DNA from 2 places in the Sphaerisporangium sp. NBC_01403 genome. Region 1 is predicted to be linked to the other one. Evidence: riboswitches for the same ligand, from Rfam matches in the RefSeq annotation. Region 1 holds a riboswitch; the other holds the start of a gene.
The links. Region 1 has a riboswitch for glycine ahead of gcvT (glycine cleavage system aminomethyltransferase GcvT). Riboswitches for the same ligand answer to the same signal wherever they lie in the genome.
Positions count from the first base shown of each region.

Region 2: linked by a shared signal. The riboswitch ahead of gcvP (aminomethyl-transferring glycine dehydrogenase) and the one ahead of gcvT (glycine cleavage system aminomethyltransferase GcvT) in region 1 are both predicted to bind glycine.

Region 1 is NZ_CP109534.1:290,594-304,947, forward strand. It holds gene OG589_RS01200 (L-serine ammonia-lyase) at 32-1,408, opposite strand; gene gcvH (glycine cleavage system protein GcvH) at 1,512-1,901, opposite strand; gene gcvT (glycine cleavage system aminomethyltransferase GcvT) at 1,898-2,989, opposite strand; glycine riboswitch at 3,125-3,222, opposite strand; gene OG589_RS01215 (gamma-glutamyl-gamma-aminobutyrate hydrolase family protein) at 3,241-3,948, opposite strand; gene OG589_RS01220 (3-oxoacyl-ACP reductase) at 3,952-4,716, opposite strand; gene OG589_RS01225 (aldehyde dehydrogenase family protein) at 4,773-6,116, opposite strand; gene OG589_RS01230 (glutamine synthetase family protein) at 6,118-7,464, opposite strand; gene OG589_RS01235 (FadR/GntR family transcriptional regulator) at 7,608-8,330, shown strand; gene OG589_RS01240 (hypothetical protein) at 8,459-9,244, shown strand; gene OG589_RS01245 (hypothetical protein) at 9,344-9,538, shown strand; gene OG589_RS01250 (alpha/beta hydrolase fold domain-containing protein) at 9,532-10,167, opposite strand; gene OG589_RS01255 (LLM class F420-dependent oxidoreductase) at 10,313-11,227, shown strand; gene OG589_RS01260 (ABC transporter ATP-binding protein) at 11,240-13,003, opposite strand; gene OG589_RS01265 (MurR/RpiR family transcriptional regulator) at 13,249-14,181, shown strand; gene OG589_RS01270 (SDR family oxidoreductase) at 14,201-14,354, shown strand, end outside.
Region 2 is NZ_CP109534.1:3,250,387-3,264,740, forward strand. It holds gene OG589_RS15085 (hypothetical protein) at 1-161, opposite strand, end outside; gene OG589_RS15090 (TetR/AcrR family transcriptional regulator C-terminal domain-containing protein) at 301-906, shown strand; gene OG589_RS15095 (DUF5999 family protein) at 1,231-1,431, shown strand; gene OG589_RS15100 (alpha/beta family hydrolase) at 1,434-2,027, opposite strand; gene OG589_RS15105 (hypothetical protein) at 2,108-2,500, shown strand; gene OG589_RS15110 (hypothetical protein) at 2,544-2,690, shown strand; gene OG589_RS15115 (tetratricopeptide repeat protein) at 2,687-3,514, opposite strand; gene gcvP (aminomethyl-transferring glycine dehydrogenase) at 3,620-6,478, opposite strand; glycine riboswitch at 6,650-6,775, opposite strand; gene OG589_RS15125 (MerR family transcriptional regulator) at 6,944-7,567, opposite strand; gene OG589_RS15130 (bifunctional nuclease family protein) at 7,714-8,184, opposite strand; gene OG589_RS15135 (MerR family transcriptional regulator) at 8,316-8,984, opposite strand; gene OG589_RS15140 (FHA domain-containing protein) at 8,997-9,500, opposite strand; gene OG589_RS15145 (sugar phosphate nucleotidyltransferase) at 9,864-12,365, opposite strand; gene OG589_RS15150 (CDP-alcohol phosphatidyltransferase family protein) at 12,462-13,121, opposite strand; gene OG589_RS15155 (class I SAM-dependent methyltransferase) at 13,293-13,883, shown strand; gene OG589_RS15160 (acyl-CoA dehydrogenase family protein) at 13,945-14,354, shown strand, end outside.

The sequences.
Region 1 (14,354 bases):
TCTCGGCGGGCACGCCGTCATGGGCCGGGGATCAGCACTCGATGACGTTCACGGCCAGGCCGCCTCGGCTGGTCTCCTTGTATTTGTCGAGCATGTCGCGTCCCGTGTCGCGCATGGTCTTGATGGCCTTGTCCAGGGAGACGAAGTGGCGGCCGTCGCCGCGCAGGGCGATGCGGGCCGCCGCGATGGCCTTGATCGAGGCGACCGCGTTGCGCTCGATGCAGGGGATCTGCACCAGGCCGCCGATCGGGTCGCAGGTCAGGCCGAGGTTGTGCTCGATGCCGATCTCGGCGGCGTTCTCGACCTGCTCGGGCGTGCCTCCGAGCACCTCGGTGAGTCCGGCGGCGGCCATCGAGCAGGCGGAGCCGACCTCGCCCTGGCAGCCGACCTCGGCCCCGGAGATCGAGGCGTTCTCCTTGAACAGCACGCCGATCGCCCCTGCCGTGAGCAGGAAGCGGATGATGCCCTCGTCGTCGGCCTGCGGCGTGAACCGGTCGTAGTACGTCAGCACGGCCGGGATGATGCCGGCGGCGCCGTTGGTGGGCGCGGTCACGATGCGGCCGCCCGCCGCGTTCTCCTCGTTCACGGCGAGGGCGAACAGGGTGACCCAGTCCATCGTCTGGAGCGGGTCCTTCTCGGGTGCCTCGCTCTGCAGCCGCCGGAAGAGCTGGTTGGCCCGCCGCCTGACCTTGAGGCCTCCGGGGAGCACGCCTTCCTTGGCGCTGCCGCGCCGTACGCAGTCGGCCATGACCTGCCAGAGCCGCAGCAGCTCGGCCCGGATCTCGTCCTCGGTGCGGCCGAAGGCCTTCTCGTTCTCCAGCATCAGCCCGGAGATCGACAGACCGGTCTCAGAGCAGTGGCGGAGAAGCTCCGCCGCCGTGGTGAAGGGGTGGGGGAGCTCGGTGTCATCGGCCTTGATGCGGTCGGCGCCCGTGGCGTTCTCGTCCACGACGAACCCGCCGCCGACCGAGTAGTAGATCTTCTCCCGGAGGGAGTCGCCCTCGGGGGAGAACGCGGTGAAGCGCATGCCGTTCGGGTGGTGCGGCAGCGAGATCTTGCGCTCGAAGACGAGGTCCTCGCCGATCACGAAGGGGATCTCGCGCGAGCCGTACAGCCGCACGGTGCCGGACGATCGCATCTGGGCCAGCCGGCCGTCGATGGAGTCGACATCGACCAGCTCGGGCTTCTCGCCCGACAGCCCCAGCAGGACGGCCTTGTCGCTGCCGTGCCCCTTGCCGGTGAGGCCGAGCGAGCCGTAGAGGATGACCTCCACCCGGGCCGTCTTCTCCAGCAGCCCGTCGCGGTCGAGCCCCCGGGCGAACTTGTGCGCCGCCGCCATGGGGCCGCCCGTGTGCGAGCTCGACGGCCCGATGCCTATCTTGAACAGATCGAAGACGCTGATCGCCATTGATCTCGGCCCTTCGGAGCAGGTTGTGCGGGGGCCCCGGCGAGCACGGACGGCTCGCCGGGGTGATGGCGCTCGGTGGCGGACGGCGGGACGGCCGGGGTCGTCAGGACTCGGCGGTGGTGACGGTGGTGTACTCCTCGGCGCTGAGCAGATCCTCGGGGGTTCCCTCGATGCGCACGCGGAACAGCCAGCCCTCGCCGTACGGGTCGGAGTTGACCAGGGAGGGGTCGTCCACGACGGTCTGGTTGACCTCGACGACCTCGCCCGTCACCGGCGCGTAGATGTCGCTCACGGACTTGGTGGACTCGACCTCTCCGATGGCGTCCCCGGCCTCGACGGTCGCACCCGTCTCCGGCAGTTGGACGTAGACCACGTCACCCAGCGCGTCGGCGGCGAACGCCGTGATCCCCACGGTCACGGTGAGGCCGTCGTCGAGCCCGGCCACCCACTCGTGCTCCTTGGTGTAGCTGAGCTCCTCGGGAATGCTGCTCACATGCTCCTCCGGTAAAAAGGCAGGTCAACCACGTCGACCGGTTCATGGCTACCACGGATGTCGACCGCGAGTCCTTCGGACACATTGGTGTCCACGTAGGCCATCGCGATCGGCTTGCCGAGGGACTGCGAGGGCGCGCCGCTGGTGACCTCCCCAACGACGGTGCCGTCAGTCAGCAGCACCACAGGGTAGCCGTGGCGCGGCACTCGGCGGCCACGCGCGACCAGGCCGGTGAGGCGCCGGCGCGGAGGCACGTCCTTCAGCGGCGCGAGCGCCGCGCGGCCGACGAAGTCGCCCGGCTTGTCGAACTTCACGACCCGGCCGAGGCCCGCGTCGAAGGGGGTCAGCCCGGCGTTCAGCTCGTTGCCGTACAGGGGCATGCCGGCCTCGAGGCGGAGCGTGTCGCGGGCGGACAGCCCGGCGGGGCGCAGGTCGTACGCGTCGCCCGCCTTGGTGAGCTCCTGCCACAGCGGCGCGGCGTCCTGCGCGGCGACGAAGAGCTCGAAGCCGTCCTCGCCGGTGTACCCGGTGCGGGCGATGAGGGCCTCGGCTCCTGCGACGGTGCCAGGCAGCCCCGCGTAGTACTTCAGGCCGGCCAGGTCGGCGTCGGTGAGCGCGCTGAGGATCTCCTGGGCGCGCGGACCCTGGATGGCGATCAGCGCGTAGCGGTCGGACCGGTCGTCGACCTCGGCCTCGAACCCGCGGGCCCGCTCGGTGAGCTCGGCGGTCACCCGCTCGTAGTTGGAGGCGTTGGCCACGACGAGGAACTCCTCGGGGGCCAGCCGGTAGACGATCAGGTCGTCCAGCACGCCGCCGTCGGCGGCGCAGATCATGGTGTAGCGGGCGCGGCCGGGCTCCAGCACCGACAGGTGGCCGACCAGCGCGTGGTCCAGCGCCTCGCCCCCCTGCGGGCCGGTGACGAAGATCTCGCCCATGTGGGAGAGGTCGAAAAGCCCGGCGGCCGTGCGCACCGCGTTGTGCTCGGCGGACTCGCTGCCGTAGCGCAGCGGCATCAGCCAGCCGGCGAAGTCGGTGAGCGTCGCGCCGAGGCTCTCGTGCACCTCGCGGAGCGGTGTGGGTCTGGACATGATGCGCACCTCAGACAGGGTTGGATGAGAGCATCCTCCCCCTCTGTCATCGGTGCCTGAGAGTTTCGCCCGGGTTTTACCGGACTTTCACCTTCGGCGAGGCCCCGTGGAGGGAGCCTGCTTTCCAGAGATCACCTGGCCCGCGCGGTCCTTTGCCTTGTGAGGTTCGCGGGGAGGACTTGCTCCTTCAGGGGTCCTGACCGGATGTCAGGACGCTCTCCCGCACGGGATCATCGGTGTTCCCGCTCACCTTACCAAGACCGCCCGGCCGACGCTGCGGCGACCAGCGCCTCGAACAGGTGACCTTCCTGGCCGGCCTCGGGATGCCATTGGACGCCCAGCGTGAAGGGGTGCCCGGCGAGCTCCACCGCCTCGACCGTGCCGTCGTCCGAGGTGGCGGACACCGCGAGGCCCTCACCGAGGCGGTCGGTCGCCTGGTGGTGGTAGTGGGCGGCGGCGGCCTCCTCGGCGCCCAGCACGCCGGCGATCGCGCTGCCGGGCGCCAGCCGTACGGGCAGGTGGCCGAACTCGCCGGGGGCGGGGGAGTGGCCGCTGTGGCCCACCACGTCGGGCAGGTGCTGGTGGAGGCTGCCGCCCAGCGACACGTTCAGCACCTGGAGCCCTCGGCAGATGCCGAGGAAGGGGAGCTCTGCTTCCAGTGCCGCGCCGACCAGCTCGAACTCCGCCTCATCACGAAATTTCCGGACGTATCCGGTTTGGTGGTGCGGCTGCTCCCCGTACCTGCCGGGATCGACGTCGCCGCCGCCCGCCACGATCAGGCCGTCCAACCGCTCGACCAGCGGCGCGGGGTCGCCCGCCGGGGGCAGGATGACCGGCTGGCCACCCGCCCTGACGACGTGCTCCACATAGGTGTACGGCAGCAGCGCGGCCGGCATCCGCCACACGGTGAAGGCGGCGGGCTCGACGTAGCAGGTGATGCCGATGACGGGTCGCGGCATGGGCTAAAGCGGGGTCACGTAGGCGCCGGAGATGCCGCCGTCCACCAGGAACTCGGCCCCGGTGATGAAGCTCGCGTCGTCCGAGGCGAGGAACGCGACGGCGGCGGCGATCTCGGAGGCCTCGGCGAAGCGGCCCACCGGGATGTGGACCAGGCGCCGCTGGGCGCGCTCGGGGTCCTTGGCGAACAGTTCCTGCAGCAGCGGGGTGTTGACCGGCCCGGGGCACAGCGCGTTGACCCTGATGCCCTCGCGCGCGAACTGGACGCCCAGCTCGCGCGACATGGCGAGCACGCCGCCCTTGGAGGCGGTGTAGGAGATCTGGGACGTCGCGGAGCCCATCACCGCCACGAACGACGCGGTGTTGATGATCGAGCCCTTGCCCTGCCGCCGCATGTACGGGATGGCGTGCTTGCAGCAGAGGTACACGCTGGTCAGGTTGACGTCCTGAACCCGCTTCCAGGCCTCGATGCCGGTGGTCAGGATCGAGTCGTCGTCGGGGGGCGAGATGCCCGCGTTGTTGAACGCGATGTCCACGCTGCCGTAGGTCTCGAAGGCCGTCTCGAACATCCGGCTGACGTCCTCCTCGCTGGTGACGTCGGTGCGGACGAACAGGCCGCCCACCTCGTCCGCCAGCTTGGCGCCGCCGTCCTCGTCGAGGTCGGCGCACACGACCTTCGCGCCCTCCTCGGCGAAGCGGCGTGCCGTGGCGAGGCCGATGCCGCCCGCCGCCCCCGTGATCACGGCGACGCGGTCCCGCAGACGTTGCATAGTGACGAACTCCCTGGTGCTTGGGTGAACTAGAGCCGCCCGGGCGGAGCCCGGGATCAGTGGGCGATGAAGACGTTCTTGGTCTCGGTGAAGGCGGCCAGCGCGTCCGGCCCCAGTTCGCGGCCGAGGCCAGACTGCTTGAAGCCGCCGAAGGGCGTCCAGTACCTCACGGACGAGTGGGAGTTGACGGAGAGGTTCCCCGCCTCGACCGCGCGGGCCACCCGGAGTGCCCGCCCCACGTCCCGGGTCCAGATAGACCCCGAAAGCCCATATTTCGTGTTATTGGCGAGCTGTACGGCGTCCGCCTCGTCCTCGAACGGGACCACGCTCACGACCGGCCCGAAGATCTCGTCCGTGAACGCGCGGTCGTCCAGCGAGTCGTGGGTCAGCACGGTCGGCGGGAACCAGAAACCCCTGCCGGACGGGCACGAGCCCTGGAAGCGCGGCGTGCCGGTGACGAACGACGCGACCCGTTCGCGGTGCTCGGCGCTGATCAGCGGCCCCATGTCCGTGCCCGGATCGAGCGGGTCGCCCACCTTCAGGCCCCCGACGGCCGTGCCGAGCCGGTCGAGGAACTCCTCGTACACGGAGCGCTCCACCAGGATCCGCGAGCGCGCGCAGCAGTCCTGCCCGCTGTTGTCGAAGACCGCCGAGGGCGCGCTGGCCGCGGCCTGCTCCAGGTCGGCGTCCGCGAACACCACGTTGGCGCTCTTGCCGCCGAGCTCCAGCGTGAGCCTCTTGACGTTCTGCGCGGCCCTGGCGGCGATCAGCTTCCCGACCTCGGTCGACCCGGTGAACACGATCTTGTTGACGCTGGGGTGCTCCACGAGCCGGGCCCCCGCGACCTCCCCTGGTCCAGGCAGCACCTGGAGCACCCCCTCGGGGAGGCCGGCTTCGAGGGCCAGCTCCGCCAGCCTCAGAGCCGTCAGCGGGGTCCATTCGGCGGGTTTCACGATGACGGTGTTGCCGGCCGCCAGCGCCGGGGCCGCCCCCCAGGTCATGATCACCATGGGGAAGTTCCACGGCACGATCACCCCGACGACGCCGAGCGGCTCGGCGAACGTGATGTTCACCCCGCCCGCCACCGGGATCTGCATGCCGTGGTTGCGCTCGGGCGCGCCCGCGTAGAAGTGCAGCACGTCGCGGACGTTGCCGGCCTCCCAGCGGGCGTTGCCGATCGGGTGGCCCGCGTTGGCGAGCTCCAGGCCGGCCAGCTCGTCGCCGTGGCGGTCGACCAGGTCGGCGAAGCGCCGGAGCAGCCGCGCGCGGTCGCCGGGCGCCACGTCCCGCCAGGCGGGGAACGCCTTCCTGGCACGCTCCACCGCGCGGTCGGTCTCGGCCAGGTCGGCGAGCTCGACGTCGGCGAGCACGTCCTCGGTGGCAGGGTTGATGATCTTCATGTCACATCCGCTCGAATCCCCGGAAAAGCTCCCAGTCCGTGACGGCCGCCTCGAAGGCGGCCAGCTCGACCCGGGCGTTGTTCGCGTAGTGCTCGACGACCTGCTCGCCCAGCGCGTCCTTGGCGATCTTCGAACCCTCCCACAGGGTGAGCGCGTCGCGCAGCGTGGCGGGCACGGTCTCGGCGCCCGCGGTGTAGGCGTTGCCGCCGTACGCGTCCTCCAGCGGCAGCTCGTTCTCGATGCCGTGCAGGCCCGCGGCGACCAGCGCCGACACCGCGAGGTAGGGGTTGACGTCCCCGCCGGGCACGCGGTTCTCGATGCGGAGCGAGGGCCCGTGCCCGACCAGCCGCAGGGAGCAGGTGCGGTTGTCCACACCCCACTTGACCGCCGTGGGGGCGAAGCTTCCGGGGACGTACCTCTTGTATGAGTTGATGTTGGGCGCGTACAGCAGCGTGAGCTCGCGCATGGCGGCGAGCTGGCCCGCGATGAAATGCTCTCCGACCTTCGACAGCCCGTGCCCGCCGTCCCCCGCCATGACCGGCTCGCCGTCCGCCGTGCGAAGGGAGATGTGGATATGGCAGGAGTTGCCCTCACGCTGGTTCGGCTTGGCCATGAAGGTGATCGACATCCCCTCCTGGGCGGCGATCTCCTTGGCCCCGTTCTTGTAGATCGAGTGGTTGTCGCAGGTGGCGAGCGCCTCGGTGAACCTGAAGGCGATCTCGTGCTGCCCGAGGTTGCACTCGCCCTTGGCCGACTCGACGTACATCCCCGCGCCCTCCATGCCGAGCCTGATCCGGCGCAGCAGGGGCTCGACGCGGGCGCCGCCGAGCAGCGAGTAGTCGACGTTGTACTGGTTGGCGGGCGTGAGGTCGCGGTAGGCCTTGGACCAGGCGCTCTCGTAGCTGTCGTTGTAGACCACGAACTCCAGCTCGGTGCCGACGTACGCCGCCCAGCCGCGCTCGGCGAGGCGGGCGAGCTGCCCGCGCAGGATCTGGCGGGGGGAGGCGGTGACGTCGGAGCCGTCCTCCCAGAGCAGGTCGGCCATCAGCATGACCGTGCCCTCCTGCCAGGGCACCCGGCGCAGGGTGGACAGGTCGGGCTTCATCACGAAGTCGCCGTAGCCGCGCTCCCAGGACGACATGCTGTAGCCGTCGACGGTGTTCATGTCGACGTCCACCGCGAGGAGGTAGTTGCACCCCTCGGCCGCGTGGTCCAGCACCTCCTCCAGGAAGTACCGCGCGGACAGCCGCTTGCCCTGGAGGCGTCCCTGCATGTCGGCGATGGCCAGAAGCACGGTGTCCACCCGCCCGGCGGACACCTCGTCACGCAGTTGGTCGACGGTGAGCACGGCGCTTCCCTCCCGCAAAAGTCTGGAAACAGACCATTGGAGGCATGCAAGCACCAGCGGCGGTCTCGCGTCAACGGTTCAGGACACTTGAGCCGTCGAATGGACTAATCTCGAACCATTGCAGCCGGTCTAGGGGGGAAGTGATGGGCGAGCCCCAGCTCGTCGCGCTCCTCGGGCCCGTCCGGGCGGGCAACGCCTTCGAGGAGACGGTGGAGCGGCTGCTCCAGGCGATCAAGCTCGGCGTGGTCGGTCCAGGCGAGAAACTCCCCGCCGAGCGCGACCTCGCCGTCCAGCTCGGCATCAGCCGGGTCACGCTCCGGGAGGCGATCCGGGCGCTGCAGGACGCCGGCTACCTCGACGTACGGCGCGGCCGTTACGGGGGAGCGTTCGTCGTCTACGAACCCCCGCACCCGGGCCAGGGCGACCTGCGCAGGGCCGTCAACGAGATGGGCGCCTCCGACCTCGCCGACGCGCTGACCTTCCGCATGGCGATCGAGTGCGGAGCCGCCCAGGTCCTGGCCGCCATGGACCTCACCGAGGAGCAGAAGGCGACGCTGGAACGCCGCCTCGCCGACGTCAACGACGCCGCGCCCGCCGACTACCGGCGGCTGGACACGGCCTTCCATCTGTCGATCGCCGAGCTGACCGGGTCGGCCCTGCTGGCGGCGGCCGGCGCGGACGCCAGGCTGCGGGTGACCGACCTGCTGAACGCCATCCCCGTGCTCGGGCCCAACATCGACCACTCGGGCGCGCAGCACGCCGCGATGGTCGCCGCGATCCTCGCGGGCGACCCGGAGGCGGCGAGGAAGGCCGTCGTGGAGCATCTGGAGGGCACCGCCGCGCTCCTGCGCGCCTTCCTGGCCTGAGGCAAGCCCCCCTGACCTGCCCCTCAATCACCCCTGTCCGGAATGTCCCTTCGCTCGGCGCGGGTCGGCGGCCTTCGGCCGGGGGATCACTCCCGGCGGGACCGTAGCATCGGTACTGGGGGATGCCTGTGGGGATCTGGTTTCACGAGCGGATCGTCGACAGCGGAAGGCTGCCGCTCTTCTGCTTCCTGACGGCGCTCATCGTCACGTTCCTGTTCACGCGGGTCAACGTCCGGCTGATCCGGGCCAGGGTCGGATGGTTCCGCAACGTCAACGTCGGCGACGTCCACGTCCACCACGTCGTGTTCGGCGTGGTGCTCATGCTCTTCGGCGGCGTCGCCGGGCTGGTGACGGCCGGGCTGTCGCCAGGCTGGTACGCCATGACCGCGGCCCTGTTCGGGGTCGGAGCCGCCCTGGTGCTGGACGAGTTCGCCCTGATCCTGCACCTCCGGGACGTCTACTGGTCCGAGGAGGGGCGCACCTCGGTCGACGCGGTGTTCGTCGCGATCGCGGTGACGCTGCTCCTGCTGCTGGGGTTGCGTCCTTTCGGCTGGGAGGCGCCGGACCCGTCGCCGAGCGGGAGGTGGACGGCGGTGCTCCTTCTGGTCGTCAACCTCGTGCTCGCGGTCGTCACCCTGCTGAAGGGCAAGATCTGGACCGGTCTCGCGGGCCTGTTCGCGCCGGTCCTGCTGATCGCCGGGGCGATACGGCTGGCGCGTCCCGGCTCGCCGTGGGCCCACTGGTTCTTCGCGCCCGGGTCGCGCAGGCCGAGACCGTCCAAGATGGCCAAGGCCGTCCACCGCGAGAACCGCTGGCGCCGCCCGGCGATCAGGGTGAAGATCAGCGTCCAGGAGTTCGTCTCCGGCCGCCACGACCTGCCCTCGGCCTGGAGCGGCGAGCGCAGGGCGAAATGAGCCCTTTGAGGTGCGATGACGCCTGAGGTGCGCATGGTTCGCGAATCCCGGGGCAGTGTGCGGGAGCGAACGTGACCGCTATCAGGGAGGCGAAGCGCGATGGGCTTCATGGACAAGTGGAAGATGCGCGAGCTGAAGGCACGGGCGAAGCGGCGGCTCGGCGCCGGCACCGGTAACCGCACCATGGCGGCCGAGGCGCGCACCGAGGAGGCCGAGGCCCGGCTCCTCCGGACACAGGACCAGATCAAGGAGACCGCGAACGAGATCCGCCGGGAGTACGGCGTCCGTCACTGAGCGTGCAGGAACGACGCGATGACCTGACGGATGTCGTCCGCGCCCAGGTCGAGGTCGTGATCCCCGGGCGCGAGATAGGCCGTCACGGGGTGACCCGAGGCCAGCAGCGCGTTCGCCAGGTCGAGCGTCTGGGTCGGGGGGACCGTGGTGTCCCCGGCCCCGTGGAGCAGCAGCACGGGCACCCCGTTGCCCACGTGGTTGGTCGGGGTGACGTCAGCGGTGAGATCGTCCCCCGCGACGGGGACGTGGCCGAGCAGCCGGGCCCAGGGGCTTCCCGCGACGCGCGGCTCGGGCCAGTCGGCGGCCAGCGGGTCTACAGGAGGGGAACAGGCGATCACGGCGGCCACGTCGTCGGGGGCGTCGACGCCGCGCAGGCCCAGATGGAGCGCCAGGTGTGCGCCCGAGGACCTTCCCGCCACCAGCACCCGCACGCCGGGCCGCTCGGCACGGAGCTCGCGCACGGCGGCCCGTACGTCGTCGAGCTGCGCGGGCCAGGTGGCCTCGCCGCTCAGCCGGTGGTTGACCGGCACGACGTCGAGGCCGTGAGCCGCCAGGATCTCGCGCGACCGCTCGCCGGCGTGCCGCTTCATCCATGCGCCGCCGTGCAGCCAGATCAGTGCCCGCTCCATGCGTGGATCCTACGGGCGGGCCAGGCGGCTCGGCGAGGACGGATGCTCTTGGTACACATCTCGCCTTGAATCGGACAATGTCGGCGTGGCCGGCAAGCCGCGCAGGGAAGGCTCCTACCGTGACCAGGACCGGAGGGGGCGATCCATGCCGAACAACCAGACCGTGGACCTCGCGGCAGTCAAGCAGCGCATCGGCAAGGTAGGCGTGTGGCTCTCGCTGCTCGGCCAGGAGTCCGCCGAGAGGAGCCGCAGGGCCGCCGCGACCATCGAGGAGCTCGGCTACGGGGCCCTGTGGATCGCCGAGCTGCTCGGCGGCAAGGAATCCCTGGTCAACTCCGCGATCCTGCTGACGGGCACCGAACGGCTCGTGGTCGCGACCGGCATCGCCAACATCTACGCGCGGGACGCGGCGGCCGCGGTCTCCGGGGCGAACGCCCTGGCCGAGGCGTCGGGGGGCCGCTTCGTCCTGGGCCTCGGCGTGAGCCACGCCCCGCTGGTGGCCCCCCGCGGGCACGACTACGGCAAGCCGGTCGAGACCATGCGCACGTACCTGGACGCCATGGACAAGGCTCCCTACGACGCCCCGCTGCCCGAGCCGCCCGCCCGGGTGCTGGCCGCCCTGCGGACGAGGATGCTGCGGCTCGCCGCCGAGCGCGCCCAGGGGGCCCACACCTACTTCGTCACCCCCGAGCACACCGCGAGGGCTCGGGAGATCCTCGGCCCCGGCAGCCTGCTCGTTCCCGAGCAGGCCGTCGTGCTGAGCACCGGCCCCGACCGGGCCCGCGCCATCGCCCGCGACTACATGGCCTTCTATCTGAAGTTGCCGAACTACCTGAACAGCCTGCGCGAGATGGGCTGGACCGACGACGACTTCGCGGGCGGCGGCAGCGACGCCCTCGTGGACGCGATCGTGGCCTGGGGCGATCCGGAGACCATCGCCGGCCGGGTCCGCGCCCACCACGAGGCCGGAGCCGACCACGTGTGCGTCCAGCCGCTGGCCCGCGACCTGGACGAATGCTCGGACCACCTCCACCAGCTCGCCCCAGTGCTCCTTGCCTGACGGGGCCCGCCGTCAGCCGGGAAGCGTCTCGGCGTTGGCGAGGAACTGGGTGGTGGCGAGCTCGCGGTAGAGGCCGTCCTGGGCGAGGAGCTCCCTGTGCGTGCCCACCGCCCGCACCCGGCCGTCGGAGAGGACGACGATGCGGTCGGCGGTGGTGACGGTGGAGAGCCGGTGCGCGATGACGAGCACCGTGGTCGTGCCCGCCACCTCGGTGATCACGTCACGCAGCCGCATCTCGTTCACGGCGTCGAGCTGGGAGGTGGCCTCGTCCAGAAGGAGCAGGCGGGGCGTGCGCAGCAGGGCCCGGGCGATCGCCACCCGCTGGCGCTCGCCGCCCGACAGCATCTGCCCCCGGTGCCCGACCGCGGTCTCCAGCCCTTCGGGGAGCCGGCGGACCAGGTCCTCCAGGCGGGTGCGACCCAGCACCTCGGCCACCTCGTCGTCGGTGGCGTCGGGCGCGCCGAACACGAGGTTCTGCCGCAGGGTGCCCGACAGCACCGGGGAGTCCTGCTCGACATACCCGAGGGTGGAGCGCCACCCGGCGAGCGGCAGGTCGCGGATGTCCCGCCCGTCGACCGCGATCGTCCCCGAGCCGGGCTCGTAGAACCGCTCCAGCAGGGCGAAGATCGTCGACTTGCCCGCCCCCGATGGCCCGACCAGCGCCGTCATGCCACCGGCGGGGATGTCGAAGGACACGTCGTGCAGGGCCTGCGGGCGGTCCTCGCCGTACCGGAAGTTCACCCCTGAGAGCGTCACCGCGGCCGGGCCCGAGCCGGTCGCGGCCGGGATCTCGGCGGGCGCGACCGGCTCGGAGGGCAGGTCCTCCACCTCGCGCAGGCGGGGGATGACCGCGAGCCCGGCCTGGAGCTGCACGGCCGCCTGGACGAGCTGCGCGATCGGCGCCATCAGGTAGAAGAGGTACAGCAGGAACGCGATGAGCGAGGACACCTCAAGGGCGCCGCTCGACACCCGGACGCCGCCCACGCCCAGCACCGCCAGGAAGGCGAGCTGTACGGCCAGCCAGGTGGAGGTGCCGGCCGCGGCGCTCCAGCCGGCCGCGCTGAGCCCGCGGCGCCAGGCCCGCCGCGCGGCCTCCTCGACCGCGACGGTCTCCCGCTCCTCCGCGCCCGAGGCCTTGACGGTGCGGAAGGCCTGCAGCGAGCGGTCGAGCGTCGCGCCGACCTCGCCGAGGGCCGCCTGCGCCGCGTTCGTGGCCTTGCGGATGCGCGGCAGCACGAACAGGTTGATCGCCCCGATGGCCACCAGGACCGCGAGCGTGACCAGGAGCAGGACGGCGTCCATGGCCGCCATCAGCGCCACGCAGCCGGCGAGCGTGAACACCGCCGTGACGCCGTTGGTGATGCCCGTCGTGCACACCGCCCGCAGCAGTGTGGTGTCGGCCGTCACGCGGGACTGCAGGTCACCCGGCTCCAGCCGGTCGACGTCGGGGACGCGTAGCCGCAGCATCCGCCGTACCAGCCGCAGCCGCGCGCTCAGCACGACGCTCTCGGCGGTGCGCTCCAGGACGTAACCGCCGAGGGCCGAGATCACGGCCCCCACCATGACCAGCGCGCTCAGGGCGAGCACCGGGCCGGTCAGCGACACGTCGCGGCCGAAGGAGTCGATGAGGTTCTTGGCGACCAGCGGGGTGGCGAGCCCCGCGAGGCTGCCTGCCAGGCCGAGCACCCCGCCCAGCACCAGTGTCCACCTGTACGGGCGGACGTGGGTGAGAAGCAGCCGCCAGGGGGACGCGGGCGAGGAGCCGGGGGTCTTCACGATCAGAGCAACGTGAAACGCGTAGTGTCGCGTTCCCGGATGAGGTTGCGGACCGGTTGCTATTCGTGAATGGCCGCATGGCGTTGCCTGACCACGCCTCGACCAGCACCGGGACACCCGCCCGCGCCCTCCGCCCGCGCCCGGACGGTACCCTTCGGTCTCCAGGATGAATGCGGCCATTCACCGGCGGCCCACCCCCGAGGCCACCCGGGCCCCGGGCGGGATGAGGAAGGCGGTCTCCGGCGTTGTCGATCACGGGGTGGCTGCCCCGGGGGCTGGAGGTGGAAGTGGCGGACGGGCTCGAACGGCTGGTCCAGGGCAGGCGCCTGTCGCCCGTCCAACGGCGCATCGCGCAGTACCTGAGCGAGAACCTCCCCGACGCGGTCTTCCTGTCGAGCGTCGAGCTGGCCGAGCGGGCGGGGGTGAGCCAGCCGTCGGTCACCCGGTTCGCGATGGCCCTCGGCTTCGCCGGATACCCCGAGCTCCGCCAGGCGCTCCGCCCACTCGTGGTCGGCGGTGACGGCGCGGCGGATTCCGACCGGCCGCGCCGCGACGGCGAGGCGAACGGCGCCCGCTTCCTGCACGAGATGATCGACCACGAGATCCGCAACCTCACGGCCATCCGCGACCGCCTGGCCGCCGGTTCCGCCCTGCCGGGCGTTCGCGCGGACGGACTGCCGGGCCGCATCGAGGGGCTGGGCACGGCGCTCGCGGCCTGCGAGCCGCTGCCCGTCCTCGGCCTGCGCGGCTCCTCGGGGCTGGTGACGACCTTCGCGTACTACGCCAGGCGCATCCATCCCGACGTCCGGCCGCTGACCCATGGCGGGTCGGAGCTGACTGAGGGCCTGCACGCCGCGCGCCGGGCGGGCTCCGAGTGGCTGCTCGCCGTCGTCCTGCCCCGCTACCCGGCCGAGGCCGTGCACGCGCTGGAGTACGCCGCCAAGCTGGGCTTCCGGACGGCGGTCATCGCCGACCGGGCCGACGTGCCGTTCCCGGCGGACGAGGTGCTGCCCGCTCCGGTGGGGGCCAGGGCGGTCTGCGACTCGCACGCGGCGCCGCTGGCCCTCGCGATGCTGCTGCTGGAGGCGATGGCCGGCGCCGCGCCGCTGCGAACCCGCGCCCGCCTGGAGGAACACGACCGCATGACCGACCAGACAGGCGTCTTCCTGCGCCCCTGAAGCCCCTAGGGTGAAGCGCATGAGTGGACGACCGATCGCGCTGATCACCGGAGGTTCTCGCGGGGTGGGGGCGGCCGTCGCCCGGGCTCTGGCGCCGACGCACGACCTGCTCGTGGGCGGGCGTGAGAGCACGGCGCTGCTGGAGATCTGCGACGAGCTGGGAGCGCGGCCGT
Region 2 (14,354 bases), 3.0 Mb from region 1:
CGCAGCTCCGCGGCGCCGGCCCGGGAGGCCTGCGTGCGGCGAAGCTCGTGCTCCGCCCCGCGGGCCTTCTCCAGCAGCTCGCCGAAGCTCTTCCCGACCTCCTGGTCGGCGTGGTGCCTGACCTCCGCCTCCCGGCTCACACCGGGACGGAAAAACGCCATCGCTCGCCCTTTCTCGGCACATCGCCGGTGATCCGGCGTGGGTTGCTTGCCATAGCGTACGCGGCCCGCGAGACAGGTCGGGCGCCGGTACGGCGTGGCGCCCTTTACAAAGTAAGCCATCATGCGGATCATGCCTCGTATGCCAGCGAAGCGACCTCCCGTCCCCCTGTCCCGCGAGCGCATCATCGACGCCGCCCTCCACATCGCCGACGGCCAGGGCCTGCGGCGGCTGACGATGCGGCGGCTCGGCGACTCCCTGCAGGTGGAGGCGATGGCGATCTACCACCACCTGCCCCGGGGCAAGGAGGCCCTGATGGACGCGCTCGCCGAGCACGTCACCACGGTCACCGTCCCGGACTCCGGCCCCGCCGGCTGGCAGGACATCGCCCGCGCCTGGGCCCGCGCGGCACGGGCCGCGCTGCTGGAACACCCAGGTGTGCTCGCGCTCGCGCTCACCAAGCCGCCGCAGGGCACCGCGCTCATGGCGATCCGGGAGCAGGCCGAGCAGCTGGCCGCCTCGGGCCTCGGCGACTCGGCGCGGGCGGTGCGCACCCTGCGGGCGTACGTGATGGGAAGCGTCGCCGTGGAGATCCAGCGGTCGGGCTGGGCGATCGGCCCGGCCGGCGACGGCGAGGAGCCCGGCGCCCCGCCCGGCCAGGCCTCCCGGCCGGAGTCGGACGAGGAGGCGGTGGCCGCGTTCGAGCGCGGCCTGGACGCCCTGCTCAGGGGCATCGCGCAGACGTAACCCTTCGTTTATCGGTTCGGCGGCGAGTCGTGCTTGGACCGTTATCTTCGGTGGGGCACGCTTGTGTCGCAGGTCACAGCGCCGAACCAGCCCGATGGACCCCCCCGGACCCCCTATTCGAAGGTTCGAAACCGTCCCAACGGGCTATGTCGCCCGCGTGTGACCCGCAGCACACTTACTCTGTAGGTGTGCGGCACCGCACACGTCAACCACACAGCGCTCGTCCCCGTCCAACGGGGGTGGGGGTAACCGTCCGGAGACAGACACCGGCGCGGATTCCCCCGGCCGAGCACCAGATCGAGAGAGAAAACCGGAGGCACGCCGATGTGCCCGCATGAGCCGTCCTGTCCGAGCACCACCGCGCCGGACCGCGAAGCCGCCCGCACGATAGCGGCACACCCCGAGCAGGGGTGGAGCCTGCTGTGCAACGGCATCGTGCTTTTCGAGGACACCGGGGAGCTCCTGCCCGACGGCGCGGTCATCGCCCCGCACCGCCCCACCGACCTCGCCATCAGCGCCGCCTGAGATCAGCAGAACCGGGGGCAGAGCCAGTTCGCCACGACCTCGCCCACCTGGGCGGGGTTTTTGCTGAGGTCGTGTCCCTCACCGGCGAGCACGATCAGGCGTGTCGTATCCGCCTCTTCCGGCACGCCGAAACGGTCGCGGTCACCGCTGACCGCCAGCACGTCGACGCCCGCCTCGCGCAGCTCACCCGCTCGCGAGCGCTCGGGCCTACCCGGCGGGTGCAGGGGGAAGGCCAGCGCGACGACCGCCTCGGCTCCGGCCGCGCGGGCCGTGCGGCAGGCCACCCGCGCCCCGTTGCTCCGCCCGCCCTGCACGAGGGCGAGGCCGGGAAACCGCTCGCGCACCGCGCCAACCAGCGTGGTCCACGCCTCGTCCTGCCTGGCCGGCGACCCCGGCGCCCGGGCGCCCGCGACCCTGAAGGGCTGCAGCACCCGCGCGACCGTGCCTCCGATCGCGGACACCGCGTCGCGCACCGCCAGCAGGTCGGGCGCCTCGACCCCCCCGGCCGACCCGTGCGTGAGCACGAACAGGAACCTCGGGCGGGGCACCTCGTCGACCTCCACGATCGCCGGGCCGGCGGGCGTCACGATGCGCATGGCCGACACGGTACCCGCGGACGACCTCTCTCCTTCTCCGGGGGGATGCCCAGGCGGCGTGTCTGTGCCAGATTAGGAGGGTGCCCGACAACTCACTCCCCCGCGACGAGCTTCGCGCCACGGTCGAGGCCCGTCGTGACCTCGGCCCCGACTACGAGCACGCGCTGATCGAGTCCTTCCTGGAGAAGATCGACTCCACGATCGACGCGCGGGTGCGGGCCGAGGTCGCGGCCCAGAACGGCTACCAGGGCCATCCCGGCCCGCAGGGCTACGCTCCCGGCGCCCCTCCGGGCCAGGCCAAGCAGCACAAGCAGGGGGACGGCACGATCCCCATCGCCCTCGGGTCGCTCGGCATCGGCGTCCCGCTGACGGCGATCGCGGCCACGCAGGCGGGCCCCGCCGGGCTGTTCCTCGCCTGGACCGGCATCATCCTGGTCAACGTCGCCGCGGCGTTCGGCCGCCGCCGCCGCTGAGGCCCCCTCCCCCCGCTGAGCCCGCAGCCGCTCAAGCAGCCCGATGGCGTGGTCGACGCTGGTGGCACGCTCGTACTCCAGCGGTGCCGGAACCTGCATGACGCCGGAGGCCCTGGCCGCCGCGATGGCCAGGATGCTGCCGACCGGCACCTTCCTGTCGCTGCGGCCCGTCTCCCCCGCTCCCGCCTAGTCGCCTTCCTCGCCCTCGGCGGGCTCCTCGTCGCGGTGCAGGCGCAGGCGCACCTGCTCGGCCACCCCCTCGTCGGGGTGCTCCAGGCCGTACGTCCACACCGTCTCGGCGTCCGCGTCGCGCCCGCGCAGCGGGAGGGTGCGGGCGAGGAGCTCGATGGCGAGCGCCGCGCTGTCGGTGTCCTCGCCGCCCTCGGCCGCGGCGGCGAACTCCCCGCAGGCCATGTCGAGGTGGGCGATGCCGAGCAGCACGCGCAGCCGGCCGGAGTCGGCGACGCCCGGCACGTCGAGCGCCTCGATCAGCACGTCGGCGGCCTCCCCCGGCTCCCCCTCGGCGAGGAGGTACTCGGCGAGCCGCTGGGCGGCCAGGGAGCCGGTGGCGGGGTCGCGGGTGGCGAGCGCGGCGCGCAGCGACGCCTCGGCCTCCCGATCGTCCCCCTGGCGCACGGCGATGCGCGCCAGCGCCATGTGCGCCGCGGGCAGGTAGGCCGGGGTGCCCACGCCGATCACGGCCTGCCAGGCGGCACGCGCCTGGTCGGCCATGTCGTCCCTCTCGAACCCGCGTGCCAGGTGGCAGGCCGCCTGGGCGGCGTACTCCGGATGGCCGGTGGCAAGGGCCGTGCGCGCCGCGGCCCTGGCCCCGGCCACGTCGCCGCGCTGCTCCAGCACGACGGCGAGTCCGACGGCCGCCTGGGCGCGGTCGGCCTCCTGCTCGTCGGCGGCCAGCTCGGCGAAGATCTCGGCCGCCGCGTCGAGCTCACCGCTCTCGGCCAGCCGCCGCGCGTCGTCGATACGCCGGCCGGACTGCACCTCGTGCGCCGCCATCGGGACCTCTTCTCCGGATAGGGGGTTCCCCGGGCCTCGCGACGCGGGCGCGCCGTCGCGCGCGACATATTATGCCGATGCGGACGGGCGCCCGAGGCTGGTCGCCTAGTCTTCGTATGCCTCCAGCGGGGGGCAGGAGCACACGAGGTTGCGGTCGCCGTACGCCTGGTCGATGCGGCGCACCGGCGACCAGTACTTCGCCTCGCGGAGGGCCGGCACGGGGTAGGCCGCCTCGGTGCGGGTGTAGGGGTGGGCCCAGTCGTCGGCCACCACGCTGTCGGCCGTGTGCGGGGCGTTGCGCAGCGGGTTGTCGGCCCGGTCGTAGGCCCCGGAGGCGACCTTGGCGATCTCCTCCCTGATCGCGATCATGGCGTCGCAGAACCGGTCGAGCTCGGCGAGGTCCTCGCTCTCGGTCGGCTCGATCATCAGGGTGCCCGCCACGGGGAACGACATGGTGGGCGCGTGGAAGCCGTAGTCGACCAGCCGCTTGGCGACGTCGTCGACGGTGACGCCGGTCTCCTTGGTGATCTGGCGCAGGTCGACGATGCACTCGTGCGCCACCAGGCCCTCACGGCCGGTGTAGAGCACCGGGTAGTGCGGGGCGAGCCGCCGCGCGAGGTAGTTGGCCGACAGGATCGCCTGCTCGGTGGCCGCCTTGAGCCCGTCGGCACCCATCATCCTGACGTAGGCCCACGAGATCGGCAGGATGCCGGCCGACCCGAAGGGGGCGGCCGAGACCGGGCCCACCGGGCCGTCCTCCAGCGGGTGGCCGGGCAGGTAGGGGGCGAGGTGGGAGCGGACCGCCACCGGGCCGACGCCCGGACCGCCGCCGCCGTGCGGGATGCAGAACGTCTTGTGGAGGTTCAGGTGGGAGACGTCCGCGCCGAACGACCCGGGCTTGGCCAGCCCGACCAGGGCGTTGAGGTTGGCGCCGTCGACGTAGACCTGGCCGCCGGCCTGGTGGACCCGCTCGCAGACCTCGGTGATCGTCTCCTCGAACACGCCGTGCGTGGAGGGGTAGGTCACCATGATCGCCGCCAGCCGGTCGCGGTGCTTGTCGATCTTGGCGTTGAGGTCGGGGACGTCGACGTTGCCCTCGTCGTCGCAGGCGACCACGACGACCCGCATGCCCGCCATGACGGCGCTGGCGGCGTTGGTGCCGTGGGCCGACGACGGGATGAGGCAGACGTCGCGCTCGGTGTCGCCGTTGGCCCGGTGGTAGGCGCGGATCGCGAGCAGGCCGGCGAACTCGCCCTGGGAGCCCGCGTTGGGCTGCAGCGAGACGGCGTCGTACCCGGTGACCTCGGCCAGCCAGCCCTCCAGGTCCTTGATGAGGCGCACGTAGCCCTCCACCTGGTCGGCGGGGGCGTAGGGGTGGATGTCGGCGAGCTCGGGCCAGCTGATCGGCTCCATCTCGGTCGTGGCGTTGAGCTTCATCGTGCAGGAGCCCAGCGGGATCATCGACCGGTCGAGCGCGATGTCCTTGTCCTGAAGCTTGCGCAGGTAGCGGAGCATCGCGGTCTCGGAGCGGTGGGAGTGGAACACCGGGTGGGTGAGGAAGTCCGTGGTGCGCAGCAGCCCGGCGGGCAGCGCGTCGGAGGTGGCGGTGTCCAGGTCGTCCAGCACGATGCCGGTGAGGCCGAACGCCTCCCAGACCGCCCGCAGGTCGGCGGCGGTGGTCTTCTCGTCGCAGGAGACGCCCACGTGGTCGGCGTCGGCCAGGCGGAGGTTGACCCCCCTGTCCCTGGCCGCCGCGACGATCTCGGCGGCCCTGCCGGGGACGCGGGCGAGCACGGTGTCGAAGAAGTCGTCGTGCACGACCTCGACGCCCGCGCCGCGCAGACCGGCCGCGAGCACTGCGGCGTGCCGGTGGGTGCGCTGGGCGATGCGCCTGAGCCCCTCGGGGCCGTGGTAGACGGCGTACATGCCGGCGATCACGGCGAGCAGCACCTGCGCCGTGCAGATGTTGCTGGTGGCCTTCTCGCGGCGGATGTGCTGCTCGCGGGTCTGCAGGGCGAGCCGGTACGCCGGGCGGCCGTCGGCGTCCTGCGAGACCCCGACCAGGCGCCCGGGCATCTGCCGCTGGAGCCCCTCGCGCACCGCCATGTAGGCGGCGTGCGGGCCGCCGAACCCGAAGGGGACGCCGAAGCGCTGGGAGGAGCCGACGGCGATGTCGGCGCCCATGGAGCCGGGGGCCTCCATCAGGGTCAGCGCGAGGAGGTCGGCGGCGGCGACCACCAGGGCGCCGCGGGCGTGGGCCTGGTCGGCGACGGCGCGGAAGTCCTTGACCTCTCCGCTGGCGCCCGGGTACTGGACGAGCACGCCGAACAGCTCGCCGTCGGGCAGGCCCCGGCCGAGGTCGGCCTCGACCAGCTCGATGCCGAGCGGCTCCGCGCGGGTGGCCAGCACGGCCTTGGTCTGCGGGAGCGCGTCGGCGTCCACGACGAACACCGGGGACTTCGCGCGGCCGGCGCGGCGGGCCAGCGTCATGGCCTCCGCAGCGGCCGTGGCCTCGTCGAGCAGCGAGGCGCCGGCGACGTCCAGCCCGGCCAGGTCGCTGATCACGGTCTGGAAGTTCAGGAGGGCCTCGAGGCGTCCCTGCGAGATCTCGGGCTGGTAGGGCGTGTAGGCGGTGTACCAGCCGGGGTTCTCCAGCAGGTTGCGCCGGATGACCGCCGGGGTGATCGTGTCGTGGTAGCCGAGCCCGATCATCGAGGTCAGCACCTGGTTGCGGGAGGCGAGCGCCCGCAGCTCGGCGATGGCCTCGGTCTCGCTCGCCGCCTCGGGCAGGTCGAGCGGACCCTCCGCGCGGATCGCCCCGGGGACGGCCAGGGCGATGAGGTCGGCGACGGACTCGTAGCCCACGGCCTCCAGCATGCGCGCCTGGTCGGCGTCCGCCGGGCCGATGTGCCGGGTGGCGAAGGGCGGTGCGGACAGGTCGCGAAGCGGTGACCGATCGGTCATGAGGCCCTCCTGAGGGTGGTGGAGACCGGCGCTGGAGCGCGCGCGTATGCCGGGTCTCCCCCTCTGTCATCGCGACATCCTCATCGCGACCTGAGAGCTTCATCCGCATAAATGCGGATTTGCACCGTCGGTGAGACACGCCTGGCGGGCACGTCTACTTTCCAGAGTCGCCTCACCCGTGCGGTACGTGGGCCTGAGAGATTCCGGGGAGGTTGCTCCTTCGGCGCCCGGGTCACGCACCGGCACCGCGTGGAGCGCGGAACCGGCCCGTGCCAGGGACTCTCCCGCACAGGGTCGTAAGCCTTGCGCCAATCGTACCGTCCCACCCCGAGTTAGGGGCTACCCCTATCGCCCGGGTTTGCCGGACTTTACCCCTGACCTGCGGGTTTGCGAAGATCCAGCCCCGTCCCCACGGGATCTCCGCTCACGCGGGCCACCACCCCGCGCCGCAGCAGGTGACCTGGGTCACCCGGTCTTGCGGGCCTTCCTGCGCCGAGCCAGCTCGTCACCCGGGTGCTCCTCCGTGGAGTCCCGGTCGGCCGGCTCCGCGCGTTCCCCCGGCAGCTCCGCCAGGGATCCCTCGACCTCGCGCCAGACCCCGCCCAAGGCGATGCCGAACACGCCCTGGCCGCCTTCCAGCAGATCGATCACCTCGTCGGCCGAGGTGCACTCGTAGACGCTCACGCCGTCGCTCATCAGGGTGATCTGCGCGAGGTCGTTGACCCCGCGCTCCCGCAGATGCTGCACCGCCGTGCGTATCTGCTGGAGCGACACCCCGGTGTCGAGCAGGCGCTTGACCACCTTGAGAACGAGGATGTCGCGGAAGCTGTAGAGCCGTTGCGACCCCGAGCCCTGCGCCGCCCGTACCGACGGCTCGACCAGCTGGGTTCGCGCCCAGTAGTCGAGCTGGCGGTAGGTGATGCCGGCCGCCGAGCACGCCGTCGGGCCGCGGTATCCCACGTCGGCGGGCAGCGACGCAGGCCGCTCGTCGAACAACAGGCCCTGCTCACCCGCGCGCTCCCGCGCCGACTGGCGCTGGGCCGGATCATGCTGGCCGGCCGTCTTTCCCTCGCCGCTGCTGACCGCCACTGCGGACCTCCGGCTTTCTCTCATCCCACGGTCTGATCTGGGGGTTCGTGAATTACAACCGTGGTTTCCCTTGCACCGTAGGACTGGCGCGATCCTCAGTCAACGATCCCGCCCGGCGCGTCGTGAAGCGTAAATGCCCGATATGGCTAACCCGCACGACCGAAGTCCTCGGGCGTGATCGTGTCCAGGAACTCGCGGAACTTCTCGACCTCGTCCTCCTGATCGTCGGGGATGATGACGCCGGCCTCGCGCACGACATCCTCGCTGGCGAAGATGCTGGCACCGGTGCGAAGAGCCAACGCGATCGAGTCGGATGGGCGTGCGCTCACCTCGACACCGTTGGAGAACACCAGGTCAGCGAAGAAGATCCCGTCGCGCAGCGCCACGATGTTGACCGTCTGCAACCGCACGCCGAGAGCTTCGATGACGTCCTTGAACAAGTCGTGGGTGAGCGGCCGGGGAGGCGGCTCCTCTGCCTGTGCCAGAGCGATGGCCGTGGCCTCGGTCATCCCAATCCAGATCGGCAGATAACGCTCACCCTTCGCCTCCTTGAGCAGGACGATGGGCTGGTTGGAGGGCATCTCGACGCGGACCCCCACGACCTCCATCTGCAACACAGGCTGCTCCGTCTCATTGGGTCGCCGGCCCGCTCCGGGCCTGTTCCCTTGCGGCTCTCGGCTCGCGGCGTGACCATCGCCGCAAAATTCAACGTAACATCCCCGCACCCCGAAATGTCCGGGCGGCTCCGTCAGCGGCCCAGAATGCCCCGTAGACCGCCCCGCACCAGGGCGGCGTGCAGCTCCTGGAGCAGGACGGAGAGCTCGCGGGCGGTCTCCTCGGCCTGGTCGACGGCGCCGGGGGCCCGGCGGCGCAGCAGCGGCGCCACGGCCTGCTCCACGAGCCCCGCCTCGCGCTCCGCGGCGGCCCTGAGCACCCGCAGATGGCGGGGGTGCAGCCCGAACCTTCCGAGCGCCCCCGAGGCCCTGGCGACGGTGAGGGCCTCGGCGTCGTACCACCGGGCGACCGGGGTCAGCAGGCCGTAGTCCTCCAGCTCCACGAGGGTCTCCTCGTCGAGCGCCGCGGCCTCCAGCAGCTCGGCGCGGCTCAGCCGGATCTCCGGCGACTCGGCCCCGACGGCGCGGGGCCGGGTGACGCCGTCGCGCTCGGCGGTGTCCAGATGGTCCTTGATCACGCGCAGCGGAAGGTAGCGGTCACGCTGGGCGGTGAGGATGTAGCGCAGGCGCTCGACGTCGGCGTGGGTGAACTTGCGGTATCCCGAGGGGGAGCGCTGGGGCTCGATGAGCCCCTCGCCCTCGAGAAAGCGGATCTTGGAGACGGTGACGTCGGGGAAGTCGCCCCGCAGGATCTCGAGGACTTCCCCGATGCTCATGAACGCCCTGGCCGCCTGCGCGCCCATCACCGCTCCTCCTCACCCACGCGTGAGGAACACCAGCCGGAACTTGCCGATCTGGACTTCGTCGCCGCCGGAGAGCGGTAGCTCCTCGATGCGCTCCCGGTTGACGTAGGTGCCGTTGAGGCTGCCGACGTCCCTGGCGGTGAAGTAGTCGCCCCGCCGGTAGAACTCCGCGTGCCTGCGCGACACGGTCACGTCGTCCAGGAAGATGTCGCTCTCGGGGTGGCGGCCGGCCGTGGTCAGATCGCTGTCGAGGAGGAACCGGCTCCCGGCGTTGGGCCCGCGCATCACGACCAGCAGGGCCGTGCCGGCCGGCAGCTGCTCGACCGAAGCCCGATCGGGGATGAGCGTCTGTCCCGTCGCGTCGCCGTCCATCGCCTCGATCCCACTGAGTGAGATCGTGGAGGTGGTGTCCCCCGGCGTGTTTTCGACACGACTCAGCGGCGACCCGCACCGTGAGCAGAAACGGGCGTCGTCAGGGTTGGCATGACCGCACTGCGTGCAGTAGACGCTCGGCATCGATCGGCTCGGCCTCCTACCGCGAAGTCGCGGCGACGGTGCTCTGGGCGGCGTGCCTCGGTTCTTCGCTTCTCATAGTTGCTCAGACTGCGAATGCCGCAACTTACGCTGATGAGTCGCAAAGGTCAAGATGAGGGCAGGCTCGCGGGTTCGGACATGCTGCTGGTGGGGCTCGCTCGGTCCTCGCTTACGGGGGCTCGCGTATCTCCTGACGGCGCTCGCCCCTCGTTGCTTCCGACTCGGCTCGCCACGCCGGTCCAAAGCTACCGCCCGCGCCGCCCTCCGGTCCATGCGGCGCGCCGTTCAAATGTGACTGGAAACGGGTGGTTCGGGGCAGAACGTACCCGTTCCAGGGGCGGGTGCTCAGGTGCCCACGGCGTGCTCCACCACCCGGGCCCAGCGCTCCAGGAGGCCCTGGGCGACGTCCAGGTCGTCACCCTCCGCCCAGATATGGGTGACGGCCTCCGAGGGGTCGGGAAGGATCAGGGCCCAGCCTCCGTCCTCCTCGACCACGCGCACGCCGTCGGTGGTGTCCAGGTGGTACCCATCGGCCGCCTCGACGACCGACCGCATGACCGCGCCCTTGGCGGCCCACGGGGTCGGCACGGTGCGTTTGAGCATCTTGGCCTGCGGGATGCGGGCGTCGATCTGGCTGAGCGACAGCCGGGTGCGGGCCACCAGGCCGAGGATGCGCAGGAAGGCGGCCAGCCCGTCGACCGTGGGCGCGAACTCGGGGACGATGAAGCCGCCGCGCCCGTCCGCCGCGAAGATCAGCTCGGGGTCGGCCGCCGCGGAGGTGAGGGCGTCCAGGGCCGTGGAGGTCCACTGCACCTGGGCCCCGTGGAACCGGCACACCTGCTCGGCCACGCGGGTGGTGGTCACGGGCAGGGCGACCCGGCCGCCGCGGCGCTCGGCCGCCACCAGGTCGAGGACGACGAGCTGCGCCCGCTCCTCGCTGATCAGCTGGCCCATCTCGTCGACCAGGGAGACGCGCTCCCCGACCGGGTCGAAACGTACGCCGAAAGCGGCCCTGGAGGACCCCACGAGCTCCGCCAGGCGCTGGAGGTCCCTGCGGCGCTCGGCGAGCGTCTCGGTCGGCGAGGCGTCGTCCAGGCGGTTGTTGACGGTGAGCACGTCCACCCCCACCCGCCCGAGCAGGCTCGGGAGCACCAGGGAGGAGGTGCCGCCCGCGCAGTCGATGACGACCTTCATCTCGGCGTCCCGCACGCCGGACATGTCGACCCAGCGCAGCAGCTCGCGGGTGTAGTCCTCGACGGCACGGGCGGGGAAGCTCAGCTCGGCGATCTCCCCGGGGAAGGCGCGGCGGAACTCCTGCCGGGAGAAGACGCGCTCCAGCTTGCGCTGCGCGCCCTGGGAGAGGTCGGCGCCGTTCTCGTCCATGAAGACGATGTCGACGCTCTGGGGGTCGCCCGGGGTGGTGCGCAGCGCGATGCCGCCCGAGGCGGTCTCGTTGGAGGTGTGGAAGCGCGCGACGGGCAGCGGGGTGGCCTCCAGGTCGAGCACGTTGATCGCGCTCGCGGTGAGCGCGCTGATGACCGCCCGCTTGAGGGCGCGGGCCGCGCGGGAGGAGTCGCGCGAGGTGATGACCGAGGCGCCCTTCTTCAGCGTGGTGGCGTACGCGCTGGCGAGGCGGACGCACAGCTCGGGGGTGATCTCGACGTTGACCAGGCCGGAGACCCCGCGCGGCCCGAACAGGCTGCGCTGGCCGCGCGACTCCCAGATCACGCTGGTGTTGACGACCGCGCCCGCCTCGATCGTCTTGAACGGGTAGATCTTGACCCCGGAGGAGACGTAGGCCTCGGACTCGATCACGCACTCGTCGCCGACGACGGCGTTCTCCTCGATGCGCGCGCCGGTCATCACGTCGGTGTTCTTGCCGACGACGCAGCCGCGCAGGTTGGCGCTCGGCCCGATATAGACGTTGTCGTGGACCACGGCGCGGTGCAGGAAAGCGCCCTCCTTCACCACGACGTTGTCGCCGATGACGGTGTACTCCCGCAGCTCGGCGCCCGCCTCGACCTTGGCGTAGCCGCCGATGTACAGCGGGCCCTTCAAGATGGCGTCGGGGTCGACGGAGGCGCCCTCGGCGACCCACACCCCCGGGGAGAGCTCGAAGCCGTCGGCGTCGAGCCTCACCCGGCCAGACAGGGCGTCGGCCTGCGCCTTGAGGTAGCTCTCGTGGGTGCCGACGTCCTCCCAGTAGCCGCCGGTGATGTAGCCGTACAGCGGGGCGCCCTGGGCCAGCAGCTTGGGGAACACGTCGGCCGACCAGTCGACGGGCACCCCGGGGGCGACCTCGTCGAGGACCTCCGGCTCCATCACGTACACGCCGGTGTTGACGGTGTCGGAGAAGACCTGCCCCCAGGTGGGCTTCTCCAGGAAGCGCTGCACCCTGCCCTGCTCGTCGACGATGATGATGCCGAACTCCAGGGGGTTCGGGACGCGCTTGAGGCCGATGGTGACGAGGGCGCCGTTCTCCTCGTGGAACCGGATCAGGTCGGTCAGGTCGATGTCGGTCAGCGCGTCGCCGGAGATCACCAGGAAGCGCTCGTCGCGCAGCTTGTCGGCGGCGTTCTTCACACTGCCCGCCGTGCCGAGCGGGATCTCCTCCGTGGCGTAGTGGAGGCTCATGCCGAGCTCGTCGCCGTCGCCGAAGTAGTTGCGCACCAGGGCGGCCAGGAACTGGACGGTGACGACGGTCTCGGTGAAGCCGTGCCGCTTCAGCAGGCGGAGCACGTGCTCCATGATCGGCCGATTGACTACGGGAAGTAGGGGTTTGGGCTGGTTCGCGGTCATCGGCCGCAGCCGAGTCCCCTCCCCGCCCGCCATCACGACGGCCTTCACAGATCACCCTCCGTCTGTCTCATCACGGTGGGCACACGGCCACGCTCGCGCGGGCAGTAGCCGCGGGGACTCGCCGGGACGGGCCCCCACGATCGCTCATGCCCGGCTCGCCCCTCCGATGAGCCGGCGCCCCTGAACCACGTACAGCGCCCCCGCCCACCAATACAGACCTGTTCCCCAGATGGCAAAGGCCCATCCCAAGATCCGGGCTATGTCGGCGTACCAACCGTCGTGGGACGCCAGGAAAAGCAGCGGGAAGGCGTAGAGCAGGTTGGCGGTCGCCGCCTTGCCGAGGAAGTGGACCGGCAGCGCCGGGCCGAAACCGTGCCTGCGGAGGACCGGAACGCCGAGGAGCAGCAGGACGTCCCTACCGACGATCACGGCGGTCAGCCACCAGGGGATGACCCCGCGCAACGTCAGCCCGATCAGCGTGGCCAGGATGTAGAGCCGGTCGGCGAGCGGGTCGAGCAGCCTGCCGAGCTTGCTGGTCTGGTTCCAGGCCCGGGCGAGCTTGCCGTCGAGCCAGTCGGAGAACCCCGCCGCCATGAGCAGGATGAGCGCCCACCCGTCGGCCTTGGGCCCCAGCACCAGCCACAGGAACACCGGCACGCCGAGCAACCGCAGCAGACTCAGCATGTTCGGAACCGTCCAGATCCGGTCCTCCGCCGATCTCACCCGTGACTCTCCCCTCGTGAACCTGGTGCCGACCCTAGCCGGTGCGAAGCGCCGGGCGGCGGTGGGGGCGAGTCTCGCCACGGGCCGTATCGTGAAAGGACGAACCTCCGTGCCCGCCCACGCGGCCCATGACTCGAATTCCGCGGCGTAGACGGCATCCTCCTCAAGATGGAGAAGATGTCTTCCAGAGGCGCACGAGATCGGCCGAACGGTGGAAGCGAGCAGACCCTTTTGTTCTTTAAGGTCGGTGCCATGGCCAATGACGCAGCCCTCTTCTTCGGGCAGTTCATGCGCTCGCCCGGCACCACCGGGGCGGTCGCGCCCAGCTCCCAGCGCCTGGCGAGGGTGGTCGCCTCGCCGGTGCCCGAGCGCGGGGACCCCGTCATCGTCGAACTCGGCCCGGGGACGGGCGTGTTCACCAAGGAGATCCAGCGGCGTCTCGGCGGGCGAGGGCACCATCTGGCCATCGAGATCAACCCCCGTCTCGCCGCGGGGCTGGCCGACCGGCACCCCGGCGCCAAGATCATCGTCGGCGACGCCGTGAACCTGCCCCAGCTCCTGGCCCACCATGGGCTCGAGCGGGCCGACGTGGTGGTCAGCGGGCTGCCCTGGGCGGCCTTCCCCGCCGGGCTCCAGGACAGGCTGCTCGGGGCGATCCGCGAGACGCTCACGCCCCAGGGCACCCTCACCACCTTCGCCTACGTGCACGCCCGCACGCTGCCGCCCGCCATGCGCTTCCGCCGCCGCCTGATGGAGGCGTTCGAGGAGGTCGTGCCGAGCAGAACCATCTGGGGCAACGTGCCTCCGGCCTTCGTCTACCACGCCAGGCGCCCGCGTCACTGATCTCGCACGGCCACCGAACTTCGTTCTACCATTGCGCGGCAACGGGAATGGAGTGATCACGGTGGACTTCACGCTTCCGGAGAGCGCCCGCGACGTACAGCGCGGCGTCGCGGACATCTGCTCGCGCTACGACATGGACTACTGGCAGCGGTGCGAGGCGGAGAAGCGCTGGCCCGATGAGGTGTGGGCCGAGCTGGCCAAGGGCGGCTGGCTCGGCCTCGCGGTGCCCGAGGAGTACGGCGGGGGCGGCCAGGGCCTGCTGGAGCTGACCGTGGCGACCGAGACCCTGTCGGCCTCGGGCTCGGCCGGCGGGTCCGCGTTCACGTACGTGCTGACGCCCGGCTTCGGCGCGCTGACCATCGCCCGCCACGGCTCGGCCGAGCAGAAGGCTGCGCTGCTCCCCCGGCTCGCCGCCGGCGAGATCGAGACCTGCTTCGCGCTCACCGAGCCCGACGCCGGGTCCAACTCCCT